4 regions of the Pseudomonas tohonis genome follow, and region 2 is predicted to be linked to each of the others. Evidence: riboswitches for the same ligand, from Rfam matches in the RefSeq annotation. Region 2 holds a riboswitch; each other region holds the start of a gene.
What was found. A riboswitch is a leader RNA that binds a small molecule or an ion and turns the genes downstream of it on or off. The one in region 2 is predicted to bind cobalamin.
Positions count from the first base shown of each region.

Region 1: linked by a shared signal. The riboswitch ahead of cobG (precorrin-3B synthase) and the one ahead of btuB (TonB-dependent vitamin B12 receptor) in region 2 are both predicted to bind cobalamin.
Region 3: linked by a shared signal. The riboswitch ahead of HSX14_RS04310 (CbtB domain-containing protein) and the one ahead of btuB (TonB-dependent vitamin B12 receptor) in region 2 are both predicted to bind cobalamin.
Region 4: linked by a shared signal. The riboswitch ahead of HSX14_RS19045 (TonB-dependent receptor) and the one ahead of btuB (TonB-dependent vitamin B12 receptor) in region 2 are both predicted to bind cobalamin.

Region 1 covers NZ_AP023189.1:914,445-921,447, reverse strand. The annotation lists gene HSX14_RS04265 ((2Fe-2S) ferredoxin domain-containing protein) at 1-64, opposite strand, end outside; gene HSX14_RS04260 (cobalt-precorrin-6A reductase) at 61-792, opposite strand; gene HSX14_RS04255 (cobalt-precorrin-5B (C(1))-methyltransferase) at 789-1,886, opposite strand; gene cbiE (precorrin-6y C5,15-methyltransferase (decarboxylating) subunit CbiE) at 1,946-3,151, opposite strand; cobalamin riboswitch at 3,233-3,422, shown strand; gene cobG (precorrin-3B synthase) at 3,499-4,848, shown strand; gene HSX14_RS04240 (precorrin-8X methylmutase) at 4,845-5,471, shown strand; gene HSX14_RS04235 (precorrin-2 C(20)-methyltransferase) at 5,471-6,232, shown strand; gene cobJ (precorrin-3B C(17)-methyltransferase) at 6,232-7,003, shown strand, end outside.
Region 2 covers NZ_AP023189.1:4,577,212-4,584,214, forward strand. The annotation lists gene btuB (TonB-dependent vitamin B12 receptor) at 1-1,341, opposite strand, end outside; cobalamin riboswitch at 1,399-1,611, opposite strand; gene HSX14_RS20705 (four-helix bundle copper-binding protein) at 1,727-2,062, shown strand; gene HSX14_RS20710 (hypothetical protein) at 2,069-2,389, opposite strand; gene HSX14_RS20715 (O-methyltransferase) at 2,394-3,056, opposite strand; gene HSX14_RS20720 (C40 family peptidase) at 3,065-3,592, opposite strand; gene HSX14_RS20725 (C40 family peptidase) at 3,767-4,378, opposite strand; gene HSX14_RS20730 (NAD-dependent deacylase) at 4,445-5,218, opposite strand; gene HSX14_RS20735 (DNA-3-methyladenine glycosylase I) at 5,246-5,917, opposite strand; partial or broken gene ttcA (tRNA 2-thiocytidine(32) synthetase TtcA) at 5,960-6,661, opposite strand; gene ttcA (tRNA 2-thiocytidine(32) synthetase TtcA) at 6,829-7,003, opposite strand, start outside.
Region 3 covers NZ_AP023189.1:930,213-937,215, reverse strand. The annotation lists gene HSX14_RS04335 (NAD-dependent epimerase/dehydratase family protein) at 1-463, opposite strand, end outside; gene HSX14_RS04330 (sugar nucleotide-binding protein) at 456-1,340, opposite strand; gene cobM (precorrin-4 C(11)-methyltransferase) at 1,537-2,301, opposite strand; gene HSX14_RS04320 (cobalamin biosynthesis protein) at 2,298-2,708, opposite strand; gene HSX14_RS04315 (CbtA family protein) at 2,782-3,489, opposite strand; gene HSX14_RS04310 (CbtB domain-containing protein) at 3,501-3,683, opposite strand; cobalamin riboswitch at 3,784-3,995, opposite strand; cobalamin riboswitch at 4,054-4,247, shown strand; gene cobW (cobalamin biosynthesis protein CobW) at 4,344-5,396, shown strand; gene cobN (cobaltochelatase subunit CobN) at 5,459-7,003, shown strand, end outside.
Region 4 covers NZ_AP023189.1:4,201,853-4,208,855, reverse strand. The annotation lists gene HSX14_RS19055 (ABC transporter substrate-binding protein) at 1-512, opposite strand, end outside; gene HSX14_RS19050 (ABC transporter ATP-binding protein) at 509-1,282, opposite strand; gene HSX14_RS19045 (TonB-dependent receptor) at 1,305-3,443, opposite strand; cobalamin riboswitch at 3,552-3,755, opposite strand; gene HSX14_RS19040 (PaaI family thioesterase) at 4,002-4,445, shown strand; gene HSX14_RS19035 (zinc-dependent alcohol dehydrogenase) at 4,449-5,477, shown strand; gene HSX14_RS19030 (MarR family winged helix-turn-helix transcriptional regulator) at 5,478-6,062, opposite strand; gene HSX14_RS19025 (glutathione S-transferase) at 6,061-6,666, shown strand; gene HSX14_RS31235 (Bcr/CflA family efflux MFS transporter) at 6,765-7,003, opposite strand, start outside.

The DNA.
Region 1 (7,003 bases), 3.2 Mb from region 2:
CGAAGGCGCCTTCGCCGAGGTCGGGCCCGGCGAACAGGACGCGGGCATAGGCAGTGGGGGTCATGGTGTTTCCAGTTGAGGGGCGAGGGCCTGCCAGAGGCCGTCCACCGAGTCGAATTCGCGGGTGACAGGAGGCAGTTCGGGGCGCTTGAGGACCAGCACCGGCAGGCCGCGTTCGCGGGCGACCTGCAGCTTGGGCTCGGTGGACTGGCTGCCGCTGTTCTTGCTGACCAGCACATCGGTGCCGAGGCGATCGAACAGCGCACGCTCCTCGTCCAGGTCGAAAGGCCCGCGCGAGCCGATGACCTCGAAACGCTCGCCCGGTGCGTGCCCCTGCAGGCAGCGCACGGTCCAGTGCTGGTGGGCAGGAATCTCGCCGAGGTGCTCCAGGGGTTCGCGACCCAGGGTGAAGAAGGGCCGCCGGAAGGCGTCCAGGGCCTCGACCAGCTCGGCCCAGCCGGCGACTTCGCGCCAGTCGTCACCGGGGCCGGGGCACCAGCCGGGGCGACGCAGGGCCCAGCAGGGAATGCCGGCGAGCCCGGCAGCGCGGGCGGCGTTGTGGCTGATTTGCGCGGCATAGGGGTGGGTGGCGTCGAGCAGCAGGCCGATACCGGCTTCGTCGATGTAGCGCGCCAGCCCTTCGGCACCGCCGTAGCCGCCGACGCGTACCTGGCAGTCGAGGTCGGCCGGCACCTTGCCGAGGCCGGCGAGGCTGTAGACGTGCTCGGGGCCGAGGCGCCGGGCCAGGGCCAGGGCCTCGGTGACGCCGCCCAGCAGGAGGATGCGCGTCATGGTCGCTCCAGCGCCTGGCCGACCAGGTTGCCCTGGCGATCGATGGCGAAGACTTCCAGGGCCACGCTGGCCGGCACGGTGCGGCGGGCGAAGGCCAGGGCGCGGGCGCAGACCGCATCGCCCAGGGGCACCCCGGCGGCATGGGCCAGCGCCAGCGCCTGCTGGCTGGTGTTGGCGCCGCGCATGGCGTCCTGCAGGTCGGCATCGGCGCCCAGGCCGGCGGCCCATTCGGCGAGCAGGGGCAGGTCGATGCTGGAGCTGCGGCTGTGCAGGTCCATGTGCCCGGCGGCCAGCTTGCTGATCTTGCCGAAGCCGCCGCACAGGCTGAGTTTTTCCACCGGCGCCTTGCGCAGGTGCTTGAGCACGGCACCGGCGAAGTCGCCCATCTCGATCAGGGCGGTGTCTTCGAAGCCATAGCGCCGGCGCATGGCGTCCTCGCTGGCATTGCCGGTGCAGGCGGCCAGGTGGGTGAAGCCGTTGGCGCGGGCGACGTCGATGCCCTGGTGGATGGAGGCGATGTAGGCCGCGCAGGAGAAGGGCCGGACGATACCCGTGGTGCCGAGGATCGACAGGCCACCGAGGATGCCCAGGCGCGGGTTCATGGTCTTCAGCGCCAGCTCGGCGCCGCCCTGCACACAGACGGTGACTTCGAAGCCACCGGGGTGGCCGTGCTCCAGCGCGAGTTGGGTGAGGTGCTCGGTCATCATCTGCCGCGGCACCGGGTTGATCGCCGGTTCGCCCACCGCCAGGGTCAGGCCCGGCCTGGTCACGGTGCCGACGCCGGGGCCGGCGTGGAAGCGCACCCCGGGCTCGTCGGCCAGGCGCACCTGGGCGTAGATCAGCGCACCGTGGGTCACGTCCGGGTCGTCGCCGGCATCCTTGAGCGTGCCGGCCTCGGCACCGCCGTCGATCGAGCGGCAGAACTCCAGGCGCATCAGCACCTGCTGGCCCTTGGGCAGGACGATCTCCACCGCGTCGCTCGCCACCCCGGCCAGCAGCAGGCGCGCCGCTGCCAGGCTGGTGGCGGTGGCGCAGCTGCCGGTGGTGTAGCCGCTGCGCAGGGGCGCGGGTTGCTCGGGGGTTTCGTCACGCATGGCGGGCTCGCACAGGGCAAGGCTCGGCAGCGCTGGGCCCCGCTGCGCTCGGCACCCAGCTACGCATGCTTCACCACCTCGAGGAGGGTGATGGGCAATGCCGAGCGCCAGGTGTCGAAGCCACCCAGGGGCTGGGCCTGGGCGATGGCGATGCGGGTCAGCTCGCCGCCATGGGCGTCGCGGAAGGCCACCAGCACCGCCTCGCTCTGCAGGGTCACGGCGTTGGCCACCAGGCGGCCGCCGGGCTTGAGCCGGCCCCAGCACTGCTCCAGCACGCCGGGCTCGGTGACGCCGCCGCCGATGAACACCGCATCGGGCGCGGGCAGGCCATCGAGTGCGGCGGGGGCCTGGCCGGCCACCAGTTGCAGGCCGGGCACGCCGAGGGCGTCGCGGTTGTGGCGGATATGCCCCTGGCGGCCTTCGTCGGCCTCGACGGCGATGGCACGGCAGCCCGGGTGGGCACGCATCCACTCGATGCCGATGGAGCCGCTGCCGGCACCCACGTCCCAGAGCAGTTGCCCCGGTCGCGGCGCCAGGCGCGCGAGGGTGATGGCGCGCACGTCGCGCTTGGTCAGTTGGCCGTCGTGGCGGTAGGCGTCGTCCGGCAGGCCGCAGGTCAGCGGCAGGTGGCGGGCCTGCTCGCCGGCACGGCAGTCGATGGCGACCAGGTTGAGGGCCGCGACCCGGGTGGCGGACCAGTCGCCGGCGACGCCGTCGATGCGCCGTTCGGCCGGGCCGCCCAGGTGTTCCAGCACGGTCATGGCGCTGGGCCCGAAGCCCCTCTCGGCCAGCAGCGCGGCGATGGCGGCAGGGCTGTCGCCGTCATTGCTCAGCACCAGCAGGCGGGCGCCGTCATGCAGATGCAGGTTGAGCGCCGCCAACGGACGCGCCACCAGGGAGACCAGCGTGGCGTCCTGCAACGGCCAGCCCAGGCGCGCGGCGGCGAGGGAGGCGGACGAGGGGGCCGGCAGTACGCGCAGCTCCTCGGCGGGCAGCTGCCGTGCAAGGCTGGCCCCCACGCCGAACAGCATCGGGTCGCCGCTGGCCAGCACGCACACCGGCGCGCCACGACGCTGCAGCAACGGCTCCAGGGTGAAGGGGCTGGGCCAGGCGCTGCGCCGGGCGCGGATGCAGCGGGGCAGCAATTCCAGCTGGCGCGGCGCGCCCACCACCTCCTCGGCGGCCAGCAGGGCATGGCGCGCGGCCTTGCCCAGGCCGGCGTAGCCGTCCTCGCCTATCCCCACCAGCGTCAGCCAGGGCTGCATGCAGTTTTCCTCGTATCCGACCGTGCCGCGTCCATTGGGCATCCGACAACCAGCCGCATCCCACAGCCGTGCAAAGCGGGCATAATAGCGCCCTTCACCGGTTGCCGGAGCGCCCACTGCGCCCGGCCTAAGAGGGAACACGGTCAAAGCCGTGGCTGCCCCCGCAACTGTATGCAGCGAGTCCTCGCGATCCGTGCCACTGGGAAACCGGGAAGGCCGCGACGGATACCGACCTGCCAGCCAGGAGACCTGCCGGTGACACCAGTCGCGTGTGCACGCATCGAGCGGGGTGTCTCGGTGCCAGGGTTCCCTTGCGGGGGGACACGGTCGCCGCGGCAACTGACCCGGTGACCACGGTGAACCACGCTCCCTCCAGCGCTCCATCCGTCCGCCCCTCGGCCTGCCCGGGGCTGCTGCGCATCGTCCCGGCGAAGGACGGCGGCATCTGCCGCATCAAGCTGCCCTGCGGCCGCCTGCAAGCCGGTGCCGCCGAGGCCCTGGCGCTGGCCGCCCACGGGTATTCCGGCGGCGTGCTGGAGGCCACCAACCGCGCCAACCTGCAGATCCGTGGCGTGCATCCGGGCCGCGAACAGGCGCTGATCGCCGAGCTGCTGGCCATCGGCCTGGGCGCCGCGACGCCGGGTGCGGACGATGTGCGCAACCTGATGGTCAGCCCCGCCGCCGGGCTCGACCCGAGCGCGCTGCAGGACGTCCGTCCGCTGGCCACGCGCCTGCTGGCCCTGCTGGAGGACAACCCGCGCTTCCACGCGCTCTCGCCCAAGTTCGCCCTGCTGCTGGACGGCGGCGAGGGCCTGGCGATGCTCGACCACCCCAACGACATCTGGCTGGCCGCCATGGAGCCCGGCAAGGACGGCCTGTTCGCCTTTGGCCTGGCCGGCTGTCCGCCCCGGGAGGCCAGCGACCCGCCCGCCCTGGCGGCGGTGCCCGGCGCCCGGGTGCCGGCCCTGGTGGAAGCGCTGCTCGAGCTCTTCCTCGAACGGGCCGCGCCGCAGCAGGCGCGCATGCGCGACCTGCTCGGCAGCCTCGGCGCCGATCAGCTGCTGGCCGAGCTGCGCCAGCGCCTGCCCTTCCCCCTGCTGGACGCCGGTGGCTGGCGCCGCGCCGCCACCGACCTGCGCCCCATCGGCGTGCTGCCGCAGGCGCAGGCCGGGCTGTGGCTGGTCGGCGCACTCCCGCCCCTGGGGCGCCTGCAGGCGGGCCAGTTGCTGGCCCTCGCCGAACTGGCCCGGCGCCACGGCGACGGCAGCCTGCACGTGACGCCCTGGCAATCCGTGCTGCTGCCCAACGTGCCGGAACGGGAAACCGCCCCGCTGCTGGCCGGGCTCGCCGCCCTGGGCCTGTGCACCGAGGCCGACGCGCCACTGGCGCGCCTCCAGGCCTGCACCGGGTCGGCCGGCTGCGCCAAGGGCCTGGCCGACACCAAGGCCGACGCCCTGACCCTCGCCGCCACACTGCCCGACGGCGCGCGGGTGCACCTGTGCGGCTGCCCGCGCTCCTGCGCCGCCGCCCATGTGGCGCCGCTGACCCTGCTGGCCACGGGCGACGGCCACTACGACCTCTATCGACGCGACGACGGCGCCGGTGGCTTCGGCCGCCCGCTGGCGCGCGACCTGGACATACACGCGGCGGCCGCCTGGCTGGCCGCCGCGCCTGACAGCTGGAGCTCCACCGAATGATCGATTACATCCGCGATGGTCAGGAGATCTATCGCCATTCCTTCTCCATCATCCGCGCCGAGGCGGACCTCTCCGCCATCCCGCCGGACCTGGAGAAGCTCGCCGTGCGCGTGATCCACGCCTGCGGCATGGTCGACGTGGTGCAGGACCTGCGCTTCTCCCCCGGCGCCGGTGCCGCCGGCCGCGCGGCCATCGCCGCCGGCGCGCCGATCCTCTGCGACGCGCGCATGGTGGCCGAGGGCGTGACCCGTGCGCGCCTGCCGGCGAACAACGAGGTGATCTGCACCCTCAACGACGCCAGCGTGCCGGAGCTCGCCCGCACGCTGGGCAACACCCGCTCGGCGGTGGCCCTGGAACACTGGCGGGAACGCCTGGAAGGCAGCGTGGTGGTGATCGGCAATGCCCCCACCGCGCTCTTCTACCTGCTGGAGATGCTCGACGCCGGCGCGCCGAAGCCGGCGCTGATCCTCGGCTTCCCGGTGGGCTTCGTCGGCGCGGCGGAATCCAAGGACATGCTCGCCGCCGACAGCCGTGGCGTGCCCTACGTGATCGTGCGCGGGCGCCGTGGCGGCAGCGCGATGGCCGCAGCGGCGATCAACGCCCTGGCCACGGAGGTGGAGTGATGGGTGCACAGGAACGCGCCGGCAAGGGCCGCCTGATCGGCCTGGGCGTCGGCCCCGGCGACCCCGAGCTGATCACCCTCAAGGCCCTGCGCCTGCTGCAGTCGGCCCCGGTGGTCGGCTACTTCGTGGCCAAGGCGAAGGCCAACCTGGGCCAGGGCGGCAATGCCTTCGGCATCATCGAGCAGCACCTGGTGGAGTCGCAGCAGCGCATGCCGCTGGTCTACCCGGTGACCACCGAGAAGCTGGAGCCGCCGCTGTCCTACGAGGATGTGATCAGCGACTTCTACGACACCGCCGCCGAGCAGGTCGCCCAGCACCTGGAGGCCGGGCGCGACGTGGCGGTGATCTGCGAGGGCGACCCGTTCTTCTACGGCTCCTACATGTACCTGCACGACCGCCTGGCCGGGCGCTACGAAGCCGAGGTGGTGCCGGGCGTGTGCTCCATGCTGGGCAGCGCCGCGGTGCTCGGCCTGCCGCTGGTGTACCGCAACCAGAGCCTGTCGGTGCTCTCCGGCGTGCTGCCGGAGGATGAACTGAAGGCGCGCCTGGCGGACGCCGAGGCGGCGGTGGTGATGAAGCTCGGGCGCAACTTCGACAAGGTGCGCCGGGTGCTCGGCGAGCTGGGCCTGGACGGCCGCGCCCATTACGTGGAGCGCGCCACCATGAGCAACCAGCGCATCCTGCCGCTGCATGAGGTGGACCCGATGGCCTCGCCCTACTTCTCGATGATCCTGGTCCCCGGCCAGAAGTGGAGAGGCTGATGGACCCACGCAAGGCCCCGGCCATCCTGCTGCTCGGCAGCGGCGGCCTGCCCGTCGCCCGGCGCATCCAGGCGCTTTATCCACAGGCACGCGTGCTCGGCCTGGCCGGGCGCGTCGAGGGTGCCGACGCGACCTACGCCGAGTTCGGCGAGACCTTGCGCGGGCTCTACCGCGACGACAGGCCGATCATCGCCCTGTGCGCGGCCGGCATACTCATCCGCAGCCTTGCCGCGCAGCTGGCCGGCAAGGGCGCCGAGCCGCCGGTGCTGGCGGTGGCCGAGGACGGCAGCGCCGTGGTGCCGCTGCTGGGCGGGCTCGGCGGGGTCAACCGCATGGCCCGCGAGATCGCCGCGCAGCTGGAAGTGGCCCCGGCCATCACCACCAGCGGCGAGCTGCGCTTCGGCACCTGCCTGCTGGAACCGCCAGCGGGTTATGCCCTGGCCGATATCGAGCAGGGCAAGCGCTTCGTCTCCGACCTGCTGGGCGGCGAGTCCGTCCGCGTCGAGGGCGAGGCGCCCTGGCTGGAGGCGGCCAACCTGCCCCTGGCGGATCAGGCCCGGCGGGTCATCCATGTCACCGCCGAGCAGCGCGTGGACGCCCGCGACGAGCTGCTGATCCACCCCCGCGTGGTGGCTGCGCGCATCGACGGTGATGCGGATGCAGCCGGCGTGCGCCAGGCCCTGGCCACCGCCGGGCTGGCCAGTGGCGCCCTCGCCTGCCTGTTGGCCGCCCCCGCACGCATGACCGATGCCGCGCTGGCCAGCTGCGCCG
Region 2 (7,003 bases):
GAGCGCGGCCTCGAAGCTCTCGGAGGTTTCCGCATCCAGGCCCGGGTTGCCGTAGCCGGGGTAGTACAGCTCGTTGAAGCTGGGCGCCTTGAAGGCGGTGCCGTAGCCGAGGCTGAAGCGCAACGCGTCGCTGAGCGCATAGCCCCAGGCGGCGCTGCCGGTGTCGTGGGTGCCGAACTGTTCGTTGTCGTCACGGCGCAGCGACAGCTGCCAGTCCTGCTGGCCGGCCTGCCCCAGGTACTGGGCGAACCAGCCCTGGTTGCGGCGCGAATCCTGCTCGAAGGCGGTGGAGCTGCTGACCTGGTCGCGCTGCCAGTCGTAGCCCAGGGTCAGCACATGGCCTTCGGCGAGGGTCAGGTCGTTGAGCCAGGAAGCGCTGTCGCGCTTGGAGTCGAAGCGGGCGTCGAACAGGCCATCGGTGTGGCTGATGGACTTGTCCTCGCTGCGGCCGGCCCGGAGGGTGATGTTCCAGATGTCCTGGGGGCTGAAGCGGGCGCGGCCGCCGATCACCTCCTGGCGGTTGTCGGCGTTGGCGCCGTGGCCGCCGAGGGGATGCAGGTAACCACCGTTGTCGATGTCGTCGTAGTCGTTATGGGCCTTGGCGCGCATCAGCGTGCCGTCCACCGCCAGCCCACCGAGTTGCACACCGGCGTTGAGGGTGCCGGACAGGTTGCGGTAGCCGTCGGCGTCGGGCTCGTAGTAGTTGCTGCCCTGGCGGCGGGAGTTGATGCCGTCGGTGTCCTGGCTGCTGACGCCGAGGTTGTACCAGGCCTGCTCGTCGCCACCGGCCACCCCGGCGCTGCCCTGATAGCTGTCATGGGTGCCGTAGCCGGCGGAGAACCAGGGCTTGGCCGCGCCCTCGCCATGCCCCTTGCGGGTGAAGATCTGGATCACCCCGCCGATGGCTTCGGAGCCGTAGAGGCTGGAGCGCGGGCCACGGACCACTTCGATGCGCTCGATCAGCTCCACCGGCAGGTCCTGGAAGGCCGCCAGACCGGCGCTGACGGAGCCGATCTTCACGCCATCGACCAGCACCAGCACGTGGTCGGATTCGCTGCCACGCATGAACAGCGTGGTGTTCTTGCCCGGGCCGCCGTTGTTGCTGAGGGTGACGCCCGGCACCTTGCGCAGCAGTTCCGGCAACGAGCTGGCCTGGCTGCGCTCGATGGCCTCGCGGTCGATCACGGTGGTGGCGGCCAGGCTGGCGCGCACGGGCTGCTCGCTGCGGGTGGCCGTGACTACCTGCTCGTCGAGTTCGAGGGGGGCTGCGGCCAGCGGGGAAATGCACGAGATGCCGAGAACAGCCAGCAGCGCCGGCCTCGGGGAAGCGTTTCGGTTCAAGATCGGTCTCCGTCGCGCCACCCGCGCGACCTCCTGGGGTGATGCATGGGGCGATCCCATGCGCAGTCACACCAGGCCGGTCTCCGGGCTTGCGAGTGGAACCGTCGGTTCCCCGACCGCGCCTTCCCATGCCGGGGCACAGTGGCTGGATGCGGTGGATGACTCGCCTACCGTTGCGGGGGCAGCGCCGGATTCTTCGGGAGAATGGACCGGCTTCCCTGTTTCACCCCGGCGGCATGGCCGCGGGGCACCTGATGCAAGGCGCGCAGCTTAGTGGCCGCTGTGGTCAGGGTCAATCGACGGGCGGCAGGCGGAAAAAAGGGTCGAACCGATGGCCGCGGGCCTGCGTCCACTCAACAGGACCCACTCCATGAGGAGACTTCCGATGATCCGCGAACGCTATGCCTCCTGCATCCAGGCCTGCAACGCCTGCGCCATCGCCTGTGAACACTGCGCCGCCTCCTGCCTGCGCGAGGAAGACGCCGCGCACATGGCGCTGTGCATCCGCACCGACCGCGACTGCGCCGACCTGTGCCGCCTCGCCGCCCTGCTGATGGCCCGCGACAGCCCCCTGGCCGACGAGATCTGCCGCCTCTGCGCCATCGCCTGCCAGGCCTGCGCCGAGGAATGCGCCAAGCACGACCACGACCACTGCCAGGAATGCGCGCAAGCCTGCCAGCGCTGCGCGGAGGAGTGCGAGGTGATGGCTAAGGCGGCTTGACGCCGCTCAATGCCTCGGTTCGAACCCCGCCGGCTTGCCCGCCAGCCAGTCGACGAAGGTGCGCAGGCGCTCGTCGGACATCAGCGCCTCGCGGGTGTTGTAGGTCAGCGCCAGTTCCTTTTCGCTGAACAGGCGGTGGATCTGGTTGTGGCAGGGACGGCAGACCCAGAGGGTGGCGGTGATGCGCTCGCTGCGGGCGAAGCGTTTCTGCACGTAGGTCTTGCTGTGCAGCGCCTTTGGGATCAGGTGGTGGCGGGTCAGGGGCGCGGCGCGCCGGCAGAGCTCGCAGGCGTCCGGCTGGGGTGGCAGGCGGATGGGCTCGGCCATGGGCTCAGCGCTTGCGGCAGAGGGTCAGCCCGTCGCCGATGGGGAGCAGCGAGAGGTCGATGCGGGCATCGGTCTTGAGCGCGCGGTTCAGGGCCTGGATGGCGCGGGTGTCGGCGCTGTCGGGGTTGGCCTCCAGCACGCGGCCGCTCCACAGCACGTTGTCGAACAGCACCAGCCCACCGCTGCGCACCAGGGCCAGGGCGTGCTCCAGGTAGGCGGGGTAGTTGGCCTTGTCGGCGTCGATGAAGATCAGGTCGAAGCTGCCGGACTGCCCTTCCTGCTCCAGGCGGCCGAGGGTTTCCAGGGCGGGGGCCAGGTGCAGGTCGATGCAGTCCTCGACGCCCGCCTCCTGCCAGTAGCGCCGGGCGACGGCGTTGTAGTCGCCGGGCAGGTCGCAGCAGAGGATGCGGCCGTCCGCCGGCATCGCCTCGGCCATCACCAGGGCGCTGTAGCCGGTGAAGGTGCCGACTTCCAGGATGCGTCGCGCTCCGGTGAGCCGCACCAGCATGGCCATGAACTGGCCCTGCTCGGGGGCGATCTGCCAGCGCGCGGTGGGCAGCAGCGCGGTTTCCTCGCGCAGGCGCGCGAGCAACGGCGTCTCGCGCAGGGAGACGTCGATCAGGTAGCGGTAGAGGTCGTCGTCAAGGTTGAGCGTCCGGGTGGTCATGCAGCCTCTCAGGGCGTGCTCGCCAGGTGCGAATCGAGCAGCACGCGCTTGGCGTTCAGGTAGCTTTTCTGCCAGTAGCTGTTGGACAGGCTGTCGAGGCGCACCGTTCCGCCACTGGAGGGCGCGTGGACGAAGCGGCCCTCGCCCACGTAGATGCCGGCGTGGCTGACCTGGCCGCCGCCGTTGGTGGCGACGAACACCAGGTCACCGCTCTGCAGGGCGTTCATGCCGATAGTCGGCACGCGCATGGCGATGAGCTCGCGGGTGGAACGCGGCAGGCTGATGCCGGCGGCGTCGCGGTAGACGTAGCCGATCAGGCCGCTGCAGTCGAAGCCGCTGTCCGGGGTGTTGCCACCGTAGCGATAGGGGGTGCCCACCAGACCGAGTGCACGGAACAGCACGTCATCGGCCGCTGGCGAGGACGGCGCCTGGACCACGGGCGGGGTGTAGACGGGAGCGGGAGCCGGCGCATGGCTGGAGCAGGCACCGAGGAGGGCGAGCAGCGCGATGAGGGCAAGACGGTGCAATGCGGGCATGGCAAGTCAGTCCTGACTTGAGGTTTGCTCGCTAATTTGCTGATACCGCTCGAATAATGCAAGCAAAAAGCCATCGCCGCTGCGCGTGGGCGGCAACCCGGACTTATATAGAAGAAGGCGGAAACGAATCGGCCCGGAACAGGGTCCGGGCCGACGGGTGGATCAGGATCGCTATCAGCGGTGCATCGAGCCTTGCGCCGAGGCGTTCATCGACGGGGAAACCTGCGCCAGGACGCGCTTGGCTTCCATGTAGCTCGCGCTCCAGTAGCGGTCATCCAGGCTGTCGACCCGCACACCGCCGCTGCGATGGCTGGAGGAGTGGATGAACTGGTCGTCGCCGATGTAGATGCCGGCGTGGCTGACGCGGCCACGGCCACGGTTGTTGAAGAAGACGATATCGCCCGGCTTCAGCTCGCTGCGCGCGATGACCGGTGCATCGAGGTTGATCATCTCGCGGGTGGAGCGCGGCAGCTGGATGCCCGCCTCTTCCTTGAACAGGTAGCCGACGAAGCCGCTGCAATCGAAGCCGGTCTTCAGGGAACGGCCACCGAAGCGGTAGGGGGTGCCCACCAGTTCGAAGCCACGCTCGAGAACGTTGTCGGCGAGGGACGGCAGCTGGTAGGGCTCGTCGTCCATCATGTCCGCCATGTCCTGGACGCTCGGCTCTTCGATGGCGGCCTGGGGCTCCGGAGTGGCGGCTACTTGCGGCTTCGGCGAAACGCCGGCGCAAGCGGTGAGAAACAGTGCAAACGTGATAGGCACGAGGGGTGCGAAGCGACTGAGCATGGGCACGACCGTGTCGAAAATTATAAGAAGGCGCGAATATGCCCTCTATCGATCTAATTTGCAAATTTAATCGATCGAAATGTGACTCAGTAGTTCCTGCAAAACATCTAAGGCCTTTCCCATCAGATGTACGTCGACCGAGCGGGCGAGATCAGTGCTGGCGGGGTTGATTTCCGCCGTGAAGCCGCCTTGCTGGCGGGTGCGCATCACCGGTTCGATGATGTAGGGGAAGCTCGCCGTGGTGCCGACCGCAAGCACCGCATCGAAGCCCTTGCGCAGTTGCGCGTAGAGGGTGTCGATGGCCTTTTCGGGGAGCATTTCCTCGAACAGGACGACGGGAGGCCGGAGAATACCACCGCAAACCGTGCATTTGGGAGGCAAAGGCCGTTCCAGGTGCTGCGACAGTTGGTCGCTCTCGGCGCCGCACGACTGGCAGAACAGGGGCGCCAGTTCGCCATGGATCTCGATCAGCCGCTCCACGGGCGACCCCGCCTGGCGGTGATAGCCGTCGATGTTCTGCGTCAACACCCAGCATTCCGGCTTGAGCCGCTGCAGTTCGGCGATGGCTGCGTGCCCGGCATTGGGGCGTGCACCGAGGCAGGCGCGCCCGAGTTGGGCGAGGTACTTCCAGCACAGGGCGGGGTCCCGCCGCAGCATGGGGCCGGAGATGGCCTCCTCGATCGGGATGCCCTCCTCCGTCATGCCGTTGTAGAGGCCACCGAGCCCGCGGTAGGTGGGCAGGCCGGAATCCGCGGAAAGGCCTGCCCCCGTGATGATGAGGATGCGTTCGGCCCGCTTCAGCTCAGCGGCGACCCGGGCGATATCCGACGAATGGTCCATGGAAGCCTCCTGCCTCGCGAAACGGGATCAGTGGTTGACGGTGTGGGCCAGCATCACCGAGAGCTGGCACAGCGGCCTGCCGCTTTCCTCGTGCCAGCGGTTGAACGCGGCCTGCACCAGGGCGAGATCGCGCAGGCTGGTGGGCGCCTTGTCGATGACCTCCTGGGCCTTGAGCGCGGCGACCATGTCGTCGGTGGGGATGAAGGTGTCCTTGCCGACCATGCGCAAAAAACGCGGCGCCGACAGCCCGCCCAGCTGGTTGCCGTGCTTGGCCAGGTACTTCCACAGGCCGACGATGTCGGTCACCGGCCAATCGGCGATCAGCGCACCGAAGCTGCCCTTCTCGCGGCGCACGTCGAGGATGAACTGGGCGTTGCGCGGCACGCTCTTGAGCTTGCCCAGGTGACGGATCAACCGCGCATCCTGCATCAGCCGCTCCAGGTGCTCGGCGCCCATCAGCACCACCTTCTCCGGGTCGAAGCCGAAGAACACCTCCTCGAAGGCCGGCCACTTGGCGTCCACCAGGCTGTGCTTGAGCCCGGCGCGGAACACCCGCAAGGCCAGCAGCGACAGGTAGCGATCATCGGCCAGCCCGCGCAGCTCGGCATCGCTGCGCGGCCGGGGCAGGCGCGCCTCCAGGGCCTCGGCCGAGCCGAAGCGGTTGAGGCAATACTCGTGGAGCCAGCGGTAATCACGCATAGATAAGAGCCTTGGCTGTAGCTCGAAGCTCGAAGCTCACATTCAGATATTGACGACGTCCAGGGTGCGCGGCGCGGCGCTTTCGTCGATGCGCAGGTTGGTGAAGTCGAACAGGTTGCGGTCGGCCAACTGCGAGGGCACCACGTTCTGCAGGGCGCGGAACATGATCTCGGTGCGGCCCGGCGACTTGCGTTCCCATTCCTGGAGCATCTCCTTGACCACCTGGCGCTGCAGGTTTTCCTGCGAGCCGCAGAGGTTGCACGGGATGATCGGGAACTCCTTGAGCTGCGAGTAGGCCTCGATATCGGCCTCGTTGCAGTACGCCAGCGGGCGGATCACCACGTTGCGGCCGTCGTCGGCACGCAGCTTCGGCGGCATGGCCTTGAGGGTGCCGCCATAGAACATGTTGAGGAAGAAGGTTTCCAGGATGTCGTCGCGGTGGTGACCGAGGGCCATCTTGGTCGCGCCGATCTCGTCGGCGAAGGTGTAGAGCGTGCCCCGGCGCAGGCGCGAGCACAGCGAGCAGGTGGTCTTGCCTTCCGGGATCTTCTCCTTGACCACCGAATAGGTGTCCTTCTCGACGATGTGGTACTCGACGCCGATGGACTCCAGGTAGGCCGGCAGCACGTGCTCGGGGAAGCCCGGCTGCTTCTGGTCCATGTTCACGGCGACGATCTCGAACTTGATCGGCGCGACCTTCTGCAGGTACAGCAGGACGTCGAGCATGGTGTAGCTGTCCTTGCCTTATAGCTTAAGAAAACATAACTGGACAGCACCAGCATAAGCGCAACCTATTGATTTTAAATGAATTAAATAGAAAGCTGGCTTTACAGAAAAAGGCGAAAAAGTAAATTTTGCGTCTTCCTGAGCTTTGAAAACCCTCATACCTCCCGAAAAATCACCTTGAACCTTTACAAAATCCGAACGACATCAATTCGGCCTTCAACACTGGATGATGAAACCTCGGCTGCTTCGAATTCGTAGGGCGGTCGGGCATCCGACCTATCAATGGATAGATCTATAAAATCGAAGAGGCTGCGATCAGCTAACTGGGAAGGACTTACGCTTTGTAAGCTGTGAAAGATG
Region 3 (7,003 bases), 3.2 Mb from region 2:
GCTCGCTGGCCAGCTTGTCCACCGCGTAGGGGGTGAGCGGCGCGACGGGGGTGTTCTCGTCGATGGCCTGGCCTTCGCCGTTCTGCCCGTAGACCGAGGCGCTGGAGGCGAACGTCACGCGCTTCACGCCGTGCTGGCGCATGGCCTCGCAGACGTTGAGGGTGCCGACGAAGTTGGCCTGGTGGGTCGACACCGGGTCATCCACCGAAGCCGGCACCGAGGCCACGGCGGCCAGGTGCGCCACCGCCTTGCAGCCGGCCATGGCGCGAGCCACCAGCGCGGCGTCGGCGACAGTGCCTTCGATGAATTCGACGCGCGGGTTCTCCAGCGGCAGGTTGCTGCGCTTGCCGGTGGAAAGATCGTCGAGCACGCGCACCGAATGCCCGCGCGCCAGCAGCGCATCGACCAGGTTGGAGCCGATGAAGCCGGCGCCGCCGGTAACGAGGATGGGGGAATCAGCCATGGCGGTAGTAACGGTCCAGGAGTGCGGGCAACGCCGCGCGCCACGCGCGGGGCTTGATGCCGAATGTATGGAGGATTTTCTTGCAGGCCAGCACCGCGTGCTGGGGCTCGTCCGCCGCATCGGGACGGGCGGCGTGGGCCTGGGGGGTGATTTCCTGCACCTTCAGCGCGCGCAGGTTGCGGGCCTCGGTGAGCACCGCCTGGCCAAGCGCCAGGGTGGTGGTCGCCTCATGGCCGCCGTAGTGGTAGGTGCCCCAGAGCGGCGCGGCGCAGTCCAGCTGCTTGAGCACGGCGAGCATCACCCGCGCGGCGTCGTCCACCGGCGTCGGGTTGCCGCGGCGGTCGTCGGCCAGCATCAGCTCGGCGTCACGCTCGGCACGGGCGAGGAAGCGCCCGAGGATGCCCTCGTTGCTGTCGTCCAGCAGCCAGCCGAAGCGCAGCAGCACATGCTTGGGGCACATGGCACGCACGCTCTGCTCGATGCGCCACAGGGACTGCCCGCGAAGGCTCAGGGGAATGGTCTCGTCCTTCTCGTTGTAGGCCGTCGCCCGGGCACCATCGAAGACGCGGTAGCTGGAGGGCTGCAGCAGGACGATACCGTGGTGCTGGCAGAGCTCGGCGAGGCGCTCGACCGCGCGTTCCTGCGCGGCGAAACGGGCCGGGCTGGCCTCCTCGGCCTGGAACCAGTCGAAGTAGTAGGCGAGGTTGATCACCGCATCGGGGCGGGTGTCGTCGAGCAGCTGGGTCAGGCTGGCGGCATCCCAGCCCTGTTCGGGCGGGCGCGGGGCGAGGAACCCTACATCATCCTCGGCCCCCAGGCGGATAAGCGCCTGGCCAAGGGCATTGCCACCGCCCAGGAGCATCAAGCGCATACGCATAGACAGAAGGTCGCTTAAAGCCAGTGGGTGTTATCGATCAGGCCATGACCCCGCACCGGCGCCATCCCTGTGACCAGGAGGTTCGCCAAGACGGGCATCAGGCACGCAAGCCGGCGGTCGTTTCCGACCGGGGAACACGCATTCTGCTTATTTCCCGGCGCTGCGTCACTAGCGGCGCGCCATGCGGCACGCCGCGTCAGTCGTCGCCACCCCCTGCGGGGCGATAGAGATGGGCGTGATCGGGGTGATAGAGCGAGGAATCGGTGAAGCCTTCGGCGGCCAGCACGCGCCCCACGAGGATCAGCGCGGTGCGACGGAAGTCCTTGCCCGCCACCCGCTCCACGATGTCCGCCAGCGTGCCGGTCACCCAGTCCTGGTCGGGCCAGCTGGCGCGGTGCACCACGGCCACCGGGCAGTCGGCGCCGTAGTGCGGCAGCAGTTCGTCGACGATGCGCGGCAGGTGGCTGACGCCCAGGTGCACCGCCAGGGTCGCGCGGTGCTGCGCCAGCTCCGCCAGGGACTCGCCCTCGGGCATGCGCGTACGGGTGGCGAAGCGGGTGAGGATCAGCGTCTGCGAGATGTCCGGCAGGGTCAGCTCGGTACCCAGCAACGCGGCGCAAGCAGCGGTGGCGGTGACGCCGGGCACCACCTCGTAGGGAATGCCCAGTGCCCGCAGGTGGCGGATCTGCTCGCCGATGGCGCCGTACAGCGACGGGTCGCCGGAGTGCACGCGGGCCACGTCCTGGCCGCGCCCGTGGGCCTCGGCCAGCAGGCGGACGATCTCGTCCAGGTGCAGCTCGGCGGTGTTCACCACCTGCCCGGCACGATGCCCGTCGAGCACCGCCTCCGGCACCAGGGAACCGGCGTAGAGGATCACCGGGCAGCTGCGGATCAACCGCTGGCCCTTGACCGTGATGAGCTCCGGATCGCCGGGGCCGGCGCCGATGAAATAGACCGTCATGGGTTATCCACATCCTCGGGAATGCAGGCCAGCGCACAGGTGGCGCGGGCACTGCGGCGTTTATCCACCAGCAATCGCGCAGGCCGGCCGGCCAGGGTTTCGGCATGCAGCAGGGCCGCGGCTTCGGCGACGCCGGGGCTGCCGGTCTCCCGCAGGACGACGGCCGAGGCGCCGGACAGCCGACCCTCGCAGGCCACCAACTCGGTGGCCGGCAGCAGCGCCAGGGGCAGCTGAAGGGACAGCGCCAGTGCGCGCAGCCCGGGCTCGTCGGCCTTGCTGTCGACGCTGGCCAGGGCACTCAGGTCGCCGACCGCCAGGCCGCGCTCGGCCAGGGTGGTGACCAGCAGCTCGCGCAGTTCGTGTTCCGGGCAGCCGCGCCGGCAGCCGAGGCCGGCCACGCGGATCATCGGCCAGCCCTGAAAAGCAAGACCCCGCGAAGGGCCGGGCCCTGCGCGGGGTCGATCGACGGCACGGCCCGGCTCACGCCAGGTCTTGGCTCGCGGAACGCTGGTACAGCCAGGCGGCGGCCCAGCCCAGGGCGCCCCAGAACAGCGCGTTGGTGATCAGCGAGGCAGCGATGAACTCGTGCTCCAGGGCTTCCGGCGCCAGGCTCGAATGCACCTCGGGCTGCGGCGCCCCCACCACGTGGGGAATCACCAGCAGCGCCAGCCCGACGAGGCGCAGCACCCAGCTGCGGCCGAAGGCGATCAGCGCGAGGCCGGCAGCGGTGGAGGCGGCGGTGCCGACCCACCAGACCTGGCGCTGGGCCAGGTCGGCGGCCGCGGTGCCCGGCAACTCCGGCGGCAGGCCGAGGGACGGCGCCAGGGCGAAGGTGGCGAAACCCGCCAGGCCCCAGAGCAGGCCCTGCCAGGCGCGGGTCGGGCCGCGCAGGCTGAACAGTGCGGCCAGGAGCAGGGCGAAGCCCACCGCGACCACCAGGTTGGCGCCACCGGTGGACAGCGTGCGCTGCCAGCCATCGGCGGGCGCCCAGGCCTCGGCATCGTGCTCATGGGCGGGCGTGCCGGCGGCGTGCTCGTGGCTGTGCTCGGCCTGCTCGGCCGGTGCCGAGCTCTCGAACGTCTCCGCGTGGAGGATCAGCGGGGTGACCCACAGGCTCTGCAGCAGGGTCAGCACGATGGCGGCGAACAGGCCGGCGAACCCGGCGGTCTGGGCGATGCGCTTGATCACGGTCGCGCCCCTCAGTGGCAGGGGAAGGCAGAGCTGTGGCGGGTGTCGTGGGCCGCGTTGTGCACCGCCTCGATGTGCGAGAAGCCGGCGAAGTACACGAGCGACAGGCCCAGGAGGCTGGCACCGATGGCGATGGCCAGGCGTTTGGACAGGGGGACGGCGGCGGCCGAATGGCTCAGGGTGCTGCTGGACATGGTGCTTCCTCTGCGTGCGGGTGAGTCGGCAAGAGGAACGCGTGCGAAGAAAGCGGCCGCGACGGCACCGCATTTCCGGCGTGCGCCCGCCCACCGCGGGTTGCCAAAAAGTGATCAGGCCGGTCTCCGGGCTTGCGACGCCAGCCGAGGCTGGGCGGGTTTGCCTTCCCATGTCCGCCGGACACAGTGGCCTACAGATCCCTACGTGCGCTTACCGTTGCGGGGGCAGCGTCGGACTCGCCCTGGGGCACACCGACTTCCCGTTTCACCTCGCGCGCGACGGCGCGAGACACCTGAAAAAACCGCACAAGGACATCACGAGTCCGATCGGCCGTCAACCGCCGCGATTGACCGCCGCCCCCGGCCTGCGTAGCCTTCGGCCCTTCGAGGTTCTGCGGCCGCGCGCCGCAGCTAAGAGGGAACACGGCCAAGCCGTGGCTGCCCCCGCAACTGTGAACAGCTGAGGTCCTATCCACAGCCACTGCCCGACGGGCGGGAAGGCGGAGGGACGGCGCATCGCGCCAGGCTGTGAGCCAGGAGACCTGCCTCGGCGAATTTCCAGACAACCGGGCGGGGTGATCCGGTGGCGAATCGGGCCCTCCGTGCCCTCGTCCCGCGCGCCCGCCGATCCGATCGACTCCCAGCGAAGGGCTGCCGCGCATGAAAACCCTGGCCAAACTCCCCGTCACCATCGTCACCGGCTTCCTCGGTGCCGGTAAGACCACCCTGCTCCGCCACATGCTCGACAACGCCGAAGGCCGCCGCATCGCGGTGATCGTCAACGAATTCGGCGAGCTGGGCATCGACGGCGAGATCCTCAAGCAATGCTCCATCGGCTGCACCGAGGAAGAGGCCGTGGGCCGCGTCTTCGAACTGGCCAACGGCTGCCTGTGCTGCACCGTGCAGGAAGAGTTCTTCCCGGTGATGCGCGAACTGGTGGCCCGCCGTGGCGACCTCGACCAGATCCTCATCGAGACCTCCGGCCTGGCCCTGCCCAAGCCCCTGGTACAGGCCTTCCAGTGGCCCGAGATCCGCAGCGCCTGCACGGTGGACGCGGTGATCACCGTGGTCGACAGCCCCGCCGTGGCCGCCGGCACCTTCGCCGCCCACCCCGAGCAGGTGGACGAGCAGCGCAAGCAGGACCCGAACCTCGACCACGAGTCGCCCCTGCACGAACTCTTCGAAGACCAGCTGGCCAGCGCCGACCTGGTGATCCTCAACAAGGCCGACCTGCTCGACGCCGACGCCCTGGCCGCCGTGCGCGCCGAAGTGGCCGAGGAGCTGCCGCCGGCGGTGAAGATCGTCGAAGCCAGCGCCGGCAAGCTGCCGCTCTCCGTGCTGCTGGGCCTGAACGCCGAGGCCGAGGCGCACATCGACAGCCGCCCCACCCACCACGACCACGAAGGGCACGAGGACCACGACCACGACGAGTTCGACTCCTTCCACGTCGACCTGCCGGAAGTAGAGGAAGCCGCCCTGCTGGCCGCCCTCGGCCAACTGGTGGAGCGCCACGACGTGCTGCGCATCAAGGGCTTCGCCGCCATCCCCGGCAAGCCCATGCGCCTGCTGGTACAGGGCGTCGGCAAGCGCTTCGACAAGCACTTCGACCGCAAGTGGCTGGCCGGCGAGACCCGCGCCACCCGCCTGGTGGTGATCGGCCAGGAGCTGGACCCGGCCACCATCGCCAACGAACTGCGCACCGCCCTGGCGTAACCGCCGAACCGGCTCCTCTCCCGACCGGGAGAGGGCCGCTCCCCCCTGCCAAGGCCCGAGCCATGCACCTGCTGCGCACCCAACCCGGCGGCTTCGTCCCCGACGACGGCATCGCCCACCTGGCCCAGACGCCCGCCGAACTGGTGATCCTCTGCAGCGGTGATTCGCACCTGGCGCTGCTGGCCGAGGCCGCCCGCGAGCTGCCGCAGGACTACCCGAGCCTGCGCCTGGCCAACCCCATGCAGCTGCAGAACCACGCCTCGGTGGACCTCTACGTCGACGAGGTGCTGCAGCACGCCAGGGTCATCCTCATCTCCGTGCACGGCGGCGTCGGCTACTGGCGCTACGGCATCGAGCAACTGGTGGCCCTGGCCGAGCGCGGCACGCAGCTGATCCTGGTGCCCGGCGACGACCGTCCCGACCCGGAGCTGGCCCGCCTGTGCACGGTCCCGGCGGAGGACGCCGAGCGCTACTGGCAGTACCTGCGCCAGGGCGGCCTGGACAACGCCCGGCAACTGTTCGCCTGCCTCGCCTCCCGCTGCCTGGGGCGCGACTACCCCTGGCAGGCGCCCAGCGCCCTGCCCCGGGTCGCGGTGCACCACCCGCACCAGCGCCCCGCCCGCCTCGAACACTGGCGTGCCGACTGGCGGGACGGCCAGCCGGTGGTGGCGCTGCTGTTCTACCGTACCCATCTGCAGGCGGCGAACACCGCCTTCATCGACACCTTCTGCGAGCGCCTGGCCGCCGTCGGCATCAACCCGCTGCCCATCGCGGTGGCCAGCCTCAAGGAAGCCGAGTGCCTGGCCGTGGTCGAGGACTGGCTGGACGCCGTCGATGCCGAGCTGATCATCAATACCACCGGCTTCGCCCAGTCCAACCCCGACACGCCCGGCCAGCGCCCCTTCCGCCGCGACGTGCCGGTGCTGCAGGCCATCTGCTCGCTGGACAACCAGCCGCTCTGGGAAGAGAACCCGCAAGGCCTCGGCCCGCGCGACCTGGCCATGCACATCGCCTTGCCGGAGCTGGACGGGCGCATCATCACCCGCCCCATCAGCTTCAAGGGCCTGGCCTGGCGCAGCGAGCGCAGCCAGAGCGACGTGGTCTGCTACCTGCCCCACCTCGAACGCATGGACTTCGTCGCCGAACTGGCGCGCCGCTGGCTGCTGCTGGCGCGCAAGGCCAACGCCGACAAGCGCGTGGCGCTGATCCTCGCCAACTACCCCACCCGCGACGGTCGCATCGGCAACGGCGTGGGCCTGGACACCCCGGCCGCCGCGCTGAACATCCTCCGCGCCCTGGAAGCCGAGGGGTACCCGCTGGCCGGCCTGCCGGAGAACGGCACGGCACTTATCCACAGCCTGCTGGGCGGCGTCAGCAACGACCTCGACAGCCTCGACGCGCGCCCCTGCGCCCAGAGCCTGGCCCTGGACGACTACCTCGCGTGCTTCGCGCGCCTGCCCCAGGCCAACCAGCGGGCCGTGCGCGAGCGCTGGGGCGAGCCGCAGCAGGACCCGATGTTCCGCTCAGGGCGCATGATGATCGCCGGCCTGCGCTTCGGCCTCGCCTTCGTCGGCATCCAGCCGGCGCGCGGCTACCAGCTGGACCCG
Region 4 (7,003 bases), 380 kb from region 2:
CTGGCGCGGGCTTCGACGTCGAAGATGCGGCCGAGGTTGCCGAGGTCGCGGTAAAGGTCTTCCAGGCTCGCCGCCTCGCGGGGCATCACGTGGGCGCAGGACTCGCTCAGCTCGTACACCGGGATGCCCAGGGGCGCGAGGGTGGCCGGGGTGACCTCGCCACCCACGCGCATGCCGTAGTTCCAGCCAGCGAAGAAGAAGTCGGCGTCGACGTCGAGCAGCGTTTCGATGGAGGGGTATTTGCGCGCCAGCTCCGGCAGGTCGCCCAGGGCGGCCATCAGCCGGGCATCCGGGGTCTTCCAGCCGCTGATGCCGCTGTAGCCGACCATGCGCGATTGCAGGCCGAGGGCGACCATCATGCCGGTAAGGTTGATGTCCTGGCTCACCGCCCGCTGCGGCGCGCGCTCGAACACCACCTGGCGGTCGCAGCTGGTGACGCGCAGCGGGTAGTCGGTGGCCTGGGCGAGGGGCGCCAGGAGGAGAGTAAGCAGGGCGATCGATGAAGGCTTCATGGGCTGATCCAGGTGATGCGCGGGTGGTCGGCGAGGGGGTGGCGGTCCACCAGCGCATGCACGCCGAACACCTGCTGCAGCAGGTCGGTGGTGAGCACGTCGGTGGGGGTGCCGCTGGCCACCACGCAGCCTTGGTCGAGGACGTAGAGGCGGTCGCAGAAGGCCGCCGCCAGGTTGAGGTCGTGGAAGCTGGCCAGGGTGCTCAGGCGCAGGCGCCGCAGCTGGTGCAGCAGCTCCAGCTGGTAGCGCGGGTCGAGGTGGTTGGTGGGTTCGTCGAGCAGCAGCAGGCCGGGTCGCTGGACCAGGGCGCGGGCCAGCAGCACGCGCTGCTTCTCGCCGCCGGAGAGGCGGGCGAAGGGGTGCGCGTGAAAGTCGGCCATGCCCACGCTGGCCAGCGCCTGGGCGACCATCGCGGCATCCTCGGCGTCATCGCCATCGAACAGGCCCTTGTGCGGCGAACGGCCCATGGCGACCACCTCGGCCACGGCGAGGCCGAAGTCCTGGGGGAATTCCTGCAGCACCACGGCGATGCGTTGTGCGCTCCAGCGCGGGCTGCGCTGCCAGAGGTCCTCGCCGTCCAGCGCCACCCAGCCGGTGACCGGGCGCTCGGCACGGTAGGCGCAGCGCAGCAGGCTGGTCTTGCCGCTGCCGTTGGGGCCGATGAGGCCGACGAACTCGCCCTCGCGCACCTGCAGGTCGATGCCCTGCAGGCGCCAGTGCGAGCGGACATCGGGTGCCCAGGCGAGGTCGCTGATGTTCAGTGAGGGCATGCCGGGCACTCCTTTCGAAGGTTCAGAAGCTGTAGTCGGCGGTGACGAAGAACGAGCGCGGCTGGCCCAGCAACCACTGCTGGCCGCCGTTCTGCTGGGTGACGGCGTAGCGGCGGTCCAGCAGGTTGTTCAGCTCCAGCCCCAGGCGTGTGTCGGGCAGTACCTGCCAGCCGAGGTTGGCGTCGAGCACGGTGTAGCCGGGCACGTTGACGGTGTTAGCGGCGTTGGCGTAACGGGCGTCGACGTAGCGCGCGCCGAGGCCGGCGTCCAGGTCATGGCCGAGCGCCTTGCTCACCCAGAGGTTGGCGGTGCGCCGTGGCACGTCGGTGGGGCGGTTGCCGGACCGGGAGACGAGCTGGCCGCCGACGGATTCGTTGAAGTCGTCGTATTCGGCGCGCAGCAGCGAGGCGTTGGCCGAGACGTGCCAGCCCTGCGCCAGGGCCAGTTCCAGGGTCGCCTCCAGGCCGTCGGAGGATTGCTGGCCGATCTGCTGGGTGGGGCGGGTCACCGATTCGCGGGAGAGCAGCTTCTTCTTGACGATGTGGTAGGCGGCCAGGGTCCACTCGCCGCGCCCGTCCCAGAACTGCTGCTTGAGGCCGAACTCGGTCTGCTTCGACTCGGTCAGGTCCATCTGCTGCTGGGTGGGGCTGAGGGTGATGAGGTTGCTGACGCCGTCCTCGCTGGTGGAGTACTGGCCGTAGAAGGACAGCTGCGGGGTGGCGGCGAAGACCAGGCCGGCGCGCCAGTTGCCGCCCTGGATGCTGCGGTCGCTGCGGCTGTTGGCGCGCAGGTCGCTGCGGTCGATGTGGTTCTGGTCGCGGCGCAGGCCGGTGACCACGGACCAGCGCTCGCCCAGTTGGGTGCGGTTCTCGGCGAACAGGGCGGCGGTGCGGGTTTCGCTGCGCGAGTGCGGGCGGTAGGCCGAGGCGCTCTGGTAGTAGCCGGGGGCCGGGTTCCACGGGTCGACATAGTCGCCGCCGATGTCGGTGTAGGGCGCGTTGTTCAGCAGGTCGAAGCGGATGCGGTTGAACTCGCCGCCCACCAGGGTGCGGCTGTCGAGGCCGAACAACGCATGGTCGAAGGTGAAGGTCTGGCGGTCGCCGATCTGCTCCTGCTCGTGCTTGATGCGCAGCTGCTCGGCACGCTCCAGCTGGCCCCGGCCGGCGTCCCAGGTGTAGGCCTCGGCGTTGCGCCAGTAGCGGCGGCTCTTGATGTGGTAGAGCTGGTTGCTGGCGCTGAAGCCTTCGCTGGGCGTCCAGTCGGCGGTGAGCCGGGTCCACTGGTCGTTGTAGTGCAGCTCGGCGTTGTGCAGGTTGTAGTTCCTGTCTTTCAGGCTGCCCCACAGGTGGCCGTTGATCAGCGGCGTGCCGAAGTAGTTCATCGGCTGCAGGTCGCCCTGGTCGTGGGCCAGGGTGAAGGCCAGCTCGTCGCTGGCCTGCCAGCGCAGGGCGGCGCTGAGGCCGAGGTTCTTCGAGTCGCCCCGGTCGATCCAGCCGTGGCTGGCCTCGCGGTTGAGGTTGAGGCGGTAGCTCAGGGTGTCGGTGAGCGAGCCGCCGCTGTCCAGGGCCATCTGCTGGCGGTCGTCGGAGCCATAGCCCAGGCGCAGGCGGTTGCGGATCTCGCCGTCGAAGGGCTTCTTCGGCACCACGTTGATCACCGCGCCCGTGGCGCCTTCGCCGTAGAGCACCGAGGCCGGGCCACGGATCACGTCGATGCGTTCCACCATCCACGGGTCGGTGGGGAAGGTGGTGGTGCCCATGCCGGTGTAGAAGCGCGTGCCGTCGTACAGCTGCATCACCGAGGCGTGGCCGGTGAAGCCCCGGGCCGAGAGGGCGGTGCCGCCGTTGCCGGGGGTGCCGATGTGGGTGATGCCGGGGCTGCGGGTCACGGCGTCCTGCACGGTGGCGTTGTTGCGTGCGCGCACCTCGTCACCGCTGATGGCGCTGGTGCTGGCCGGGGTTTCCAGGGCGGACAGGCCCAGGCGCGAGCCGGCGGGCACGGGCGTGTCGAGGCGGATGGCGGTGTCGTCCGCCTGGCCGGTGACGGCGGTGGCCGGTAGCGCCAGGGTGCCGTCGTCGGCGTGCAGGGAGAAGGAGATGGACAGCGCGAGCAGGCCGAGGGCGGCGCTCGCCGGAGCGTTGGAGCTGAGGGTACGGGTCATGTCGTTCCTATCACGTCAGGAATGAATGGAGCCCGGAGGGAATGCAAAGGCGCGCGCGGGCGCGTGCACCCGTGCGAGAAACCGGCCCGTGCCCGCCCACCGCGGGTTTGCCTATCGATGTTCCAGGCCGGTCTCCGGGCTTGCGAGGATCACGCCGCATTCGCCTTCCCATGCCGTGGGCACAGTGGCGTATCGAATGCAGCGCTCGCTTACCGTTGCGGGGGCAGCGCCGGACTGGTCCTGATGGACGCACCGGCTTCCCGTTTCACCCCACGCACGACGGCGTGGGACACCTGGAACGGCGGGCATATGACCATCCGCGCGCCCGGGCGTCAACGCCGAAGTGGTGCGCGGGATGGCGCAAACCCCCATTCCAGAGCCTTAACGGCGTTGCCGGAATGCCTTCTTCTTTGTCATATCAACAATGTTGATTTGAGATTCTGCGCTCACGTATCGTCCGTCCACGGGCTGCAGGGCGATTCCCTCGCGCTGGCCCGGTGGGGGCTGACCATCCCCCCGAAACCGCTCGCCGACCCCGGCAGAGCCAGGAGCCCCGAGATGACCGATACCCCGAACAGAACCCCTCCCTCCGGCCTGCAGATCCTCCAGGCGGTGATCGCCGGCAAGCTGCCCGCACCTGCCATCGGCGAGACCATGGGGATGATGGCGGTGGACGTGGAGCCCGGGCGCATCTTCATCGAGGCTCGGCCCGATGTGCGCCACCTCAACCCGGCCAGGACAGTGCACGGCGGCTTCACCGCCACCTGCCTGGACGGTGCCGCCGGCCTCGCGCTGTTCTCCACCCTGCCGGGCGATGCGCAGTACGCGACGGTGGACCTCGGGGTGAAGTACCTGCGCCCGCTCAAGGCTGGCGAGCTCTACCGCGTCGAGGGTTGGGTGGTGGAGCGCACCCGCAGCCTGGCGATCTGCGATGCGCAGGTGGTCGACGCCAGCGGCAAGCTCTGCGCCCGTGCCACCACCACCTTCAGCGTGAGGGACTGAGCCATGCGCGAACTCATCGTCAAAGGGGCGGGACGCCTCGCCTGGGAGGACGCGCCGTCGCCCCTGCTGGATTCGCCGCTGGCGGCGCTGGTGCGGCCCATCGCCTCGGCCTCCTGCGACCTCGACCGGCGCCTGATCGCCGGCCTCACGCCGTTCAAGCCGCCCTTCGCCCTGGGCCACGAGTGCGTGGCGGAGGTGCTCGAAGTGGGCGCGCAGGTGGGCACGGTCAAGCGTGGCGACCTGGTCTCGGTGCCCTGGAAGATCGCCTGCGGCACCTGTCGCCAGTGCCTGGCGGGGCGCAGCACGGCCTGCACCGGCGTCGCCCGGCATGCGGCCTATGGCGTGCCGGCGGGCGGGCACTGGGGCGGGCTGTTCTCCGAGGTGGTGCGGGTGCCTTTCGCCGACGCCATGCTGGTGCCGCTGCCCCCGGGGCTGGACCCGGTGGCCGTGGCCAGCGCCAGCGACAACCTCACCGATGCCTGGGTGGCTGCCAGCCGCCCGCTGGCCACACGGGAGGAGGCGAAAGTGCTGGTGGTGGGCGGCACCGAGAGCCTGGGCATCCTCGCGGTGCAGATGGCCCGCGCCGCCGGGGCGGCCGAGGTGGATTACCTGGATGGCGACGGCTACCGCGACGAGTTGGCCGTGCGCAGCGGCGCGACCCTGCGCAACGGCGCCGATGGCGCGCTGAACGAGCGCTACGACCTGGTGGTGTCCGCCACCCGCGACCCGCAGGCGCTGCGTACCGGCCTGCTGGCGCTGGCGCCGGGCGGGCATTGCTCGTGCATCGGCATCATCTTCGAGGACCCGGCCATCCCGCTGTTCGGCATGTACATGCGCGACGTCACCCTGTCGGTCGGCGCCTGCAGCGTGCGCCCGCACATCCCCAGGGTGCTGGAGCTGGTGGAGCAGGGGCATTGCGACCCGATGCTGGTGAGCCCCAGCGTGGTGCCCTGGGAAGAGGCCACCGAGGCATTGATCCGGCCGCTGGCCAAGTGCATCGTGGTGCGCGAACGCATCACCACGGCGGGTTGATCAGTCGAGGCGGGCGGCCAGGGACTGCATGACCGAGTGCCAGGCGACCCGGCCGTCGGCGTCGGTGGTGTCCAACGCGGCGCGGATGACCCGGCGCTCCAGGTCGGTGGCGCGGTGTTCCACGTCATGGCCTGCCGTGCTGAGCAGGAGGCGCTTGTAGCGGTGCTGTTCCGGGTCGCGCTGCTGGGTCACCAGGGCGCGTTCCAGGAGGTGGGTCAGCGGGCGGTGCAGCGCCTGCTTGCTGATGCCGAGGAGGGCGGCCAGTTCGCCGACGTTGATGCCTTCGACGCGCCGGATGGCGTAGAGGATGCGGTGGTGGACGCGCGACAGGCCGAGGGTTTCCAGGTAGGCGTCGGCGTCCACGGTGAGGCCGCGGAAGCCGAAGTGCAGCAACTCCAGCGCGACATCCAGGTCGTCCAGGCGTCTGATGTCGGCGGAGTCCAGTTTGATTTTCCTGTCGATGACCATGGGCAGCTCCCGGGCGCGATGGGCGGGGATGCTACCGGCGCCGCCGGTGGGGGTCCAGTTGCAACGACAGCGGGCGCCGGCATTGGGCCGGCCCGCGAACAGGAGCATTGAAGACATGAAACTGATCTACGCAGGGGCGTCCCCCTTCGCTCGCAAGGTCCGGGTGCTGGCGCTGGAAGCCGGCCTGGCGGCAGGCATCGAGATGCTCGACACCGCCGTGCTGCCGATCAAGGAGAACGCCGAGGTCAACCGCGCCAACCCGCTGGGCAAGATCCCGGTGCTGATCACCGCCGAGGGCGAGGCGCTGTTCGACAGCCGCGTCATCTGCGAATACCTCGATGCCCTGCAGAGCGGCGACGCCTTCTTCCCCCACGGCGCCGAGCGCTGGACCTGCCTGACCCGCGCGGCCCTGGCCGACGGCCTGATGGATGCCGCGCTGCTGGTGCGCTACGAGGGCGCCATCCGCCCCGAGGCGCTGCAGTGGCAGGACTGGAAGGACGGCCAGCTGGGCAAGATCCACCGCGCGCTGGATGCCCTGGAAGCCATCGCCAGCGAACTCCAGGGGCCGGTGGACATTGCCCAGATCGCCGTGGCTTGCGCGCTCGGCTACCTCGACTTCCGCCTCTCCCACCTCGGCTGGCGCCAGGGCCACCCGGGGTTGGAACGCTTCTTCGCCGCCTTCTCCGAGCGCGAGTCGATGAAGGCGACGGTGCCGGCCTGACACCGCCGCGTTGGGCCTCGCTGCGCTCGATCGCGAATGAATTCGCTCCCACGGTCGTGATGCTTCCCGCAGGAGCGAGCTCTGCTCGCGAATCGCCTTCAGTCCGTCGCCAGGGCCACGGCCCGTGCCTGGTGCGCACGGGCCAGGCGGAACAGGCCGAAGGCGGCGAGGGCGAAGGTGACGTTGAGGCCGATCATCGGCAGCGCGCTGTCGTTCTGCAGCGCGCTGAGCAGCAGGCCCGAGAGCGTGGCGCCGGCCATCTGGGCGAAGCCGATGAAGCCGGCGGCGAGCCCCGCGCGGGTCGGGTTGGGGATCACCGCACCGGCCACCGAGCCGG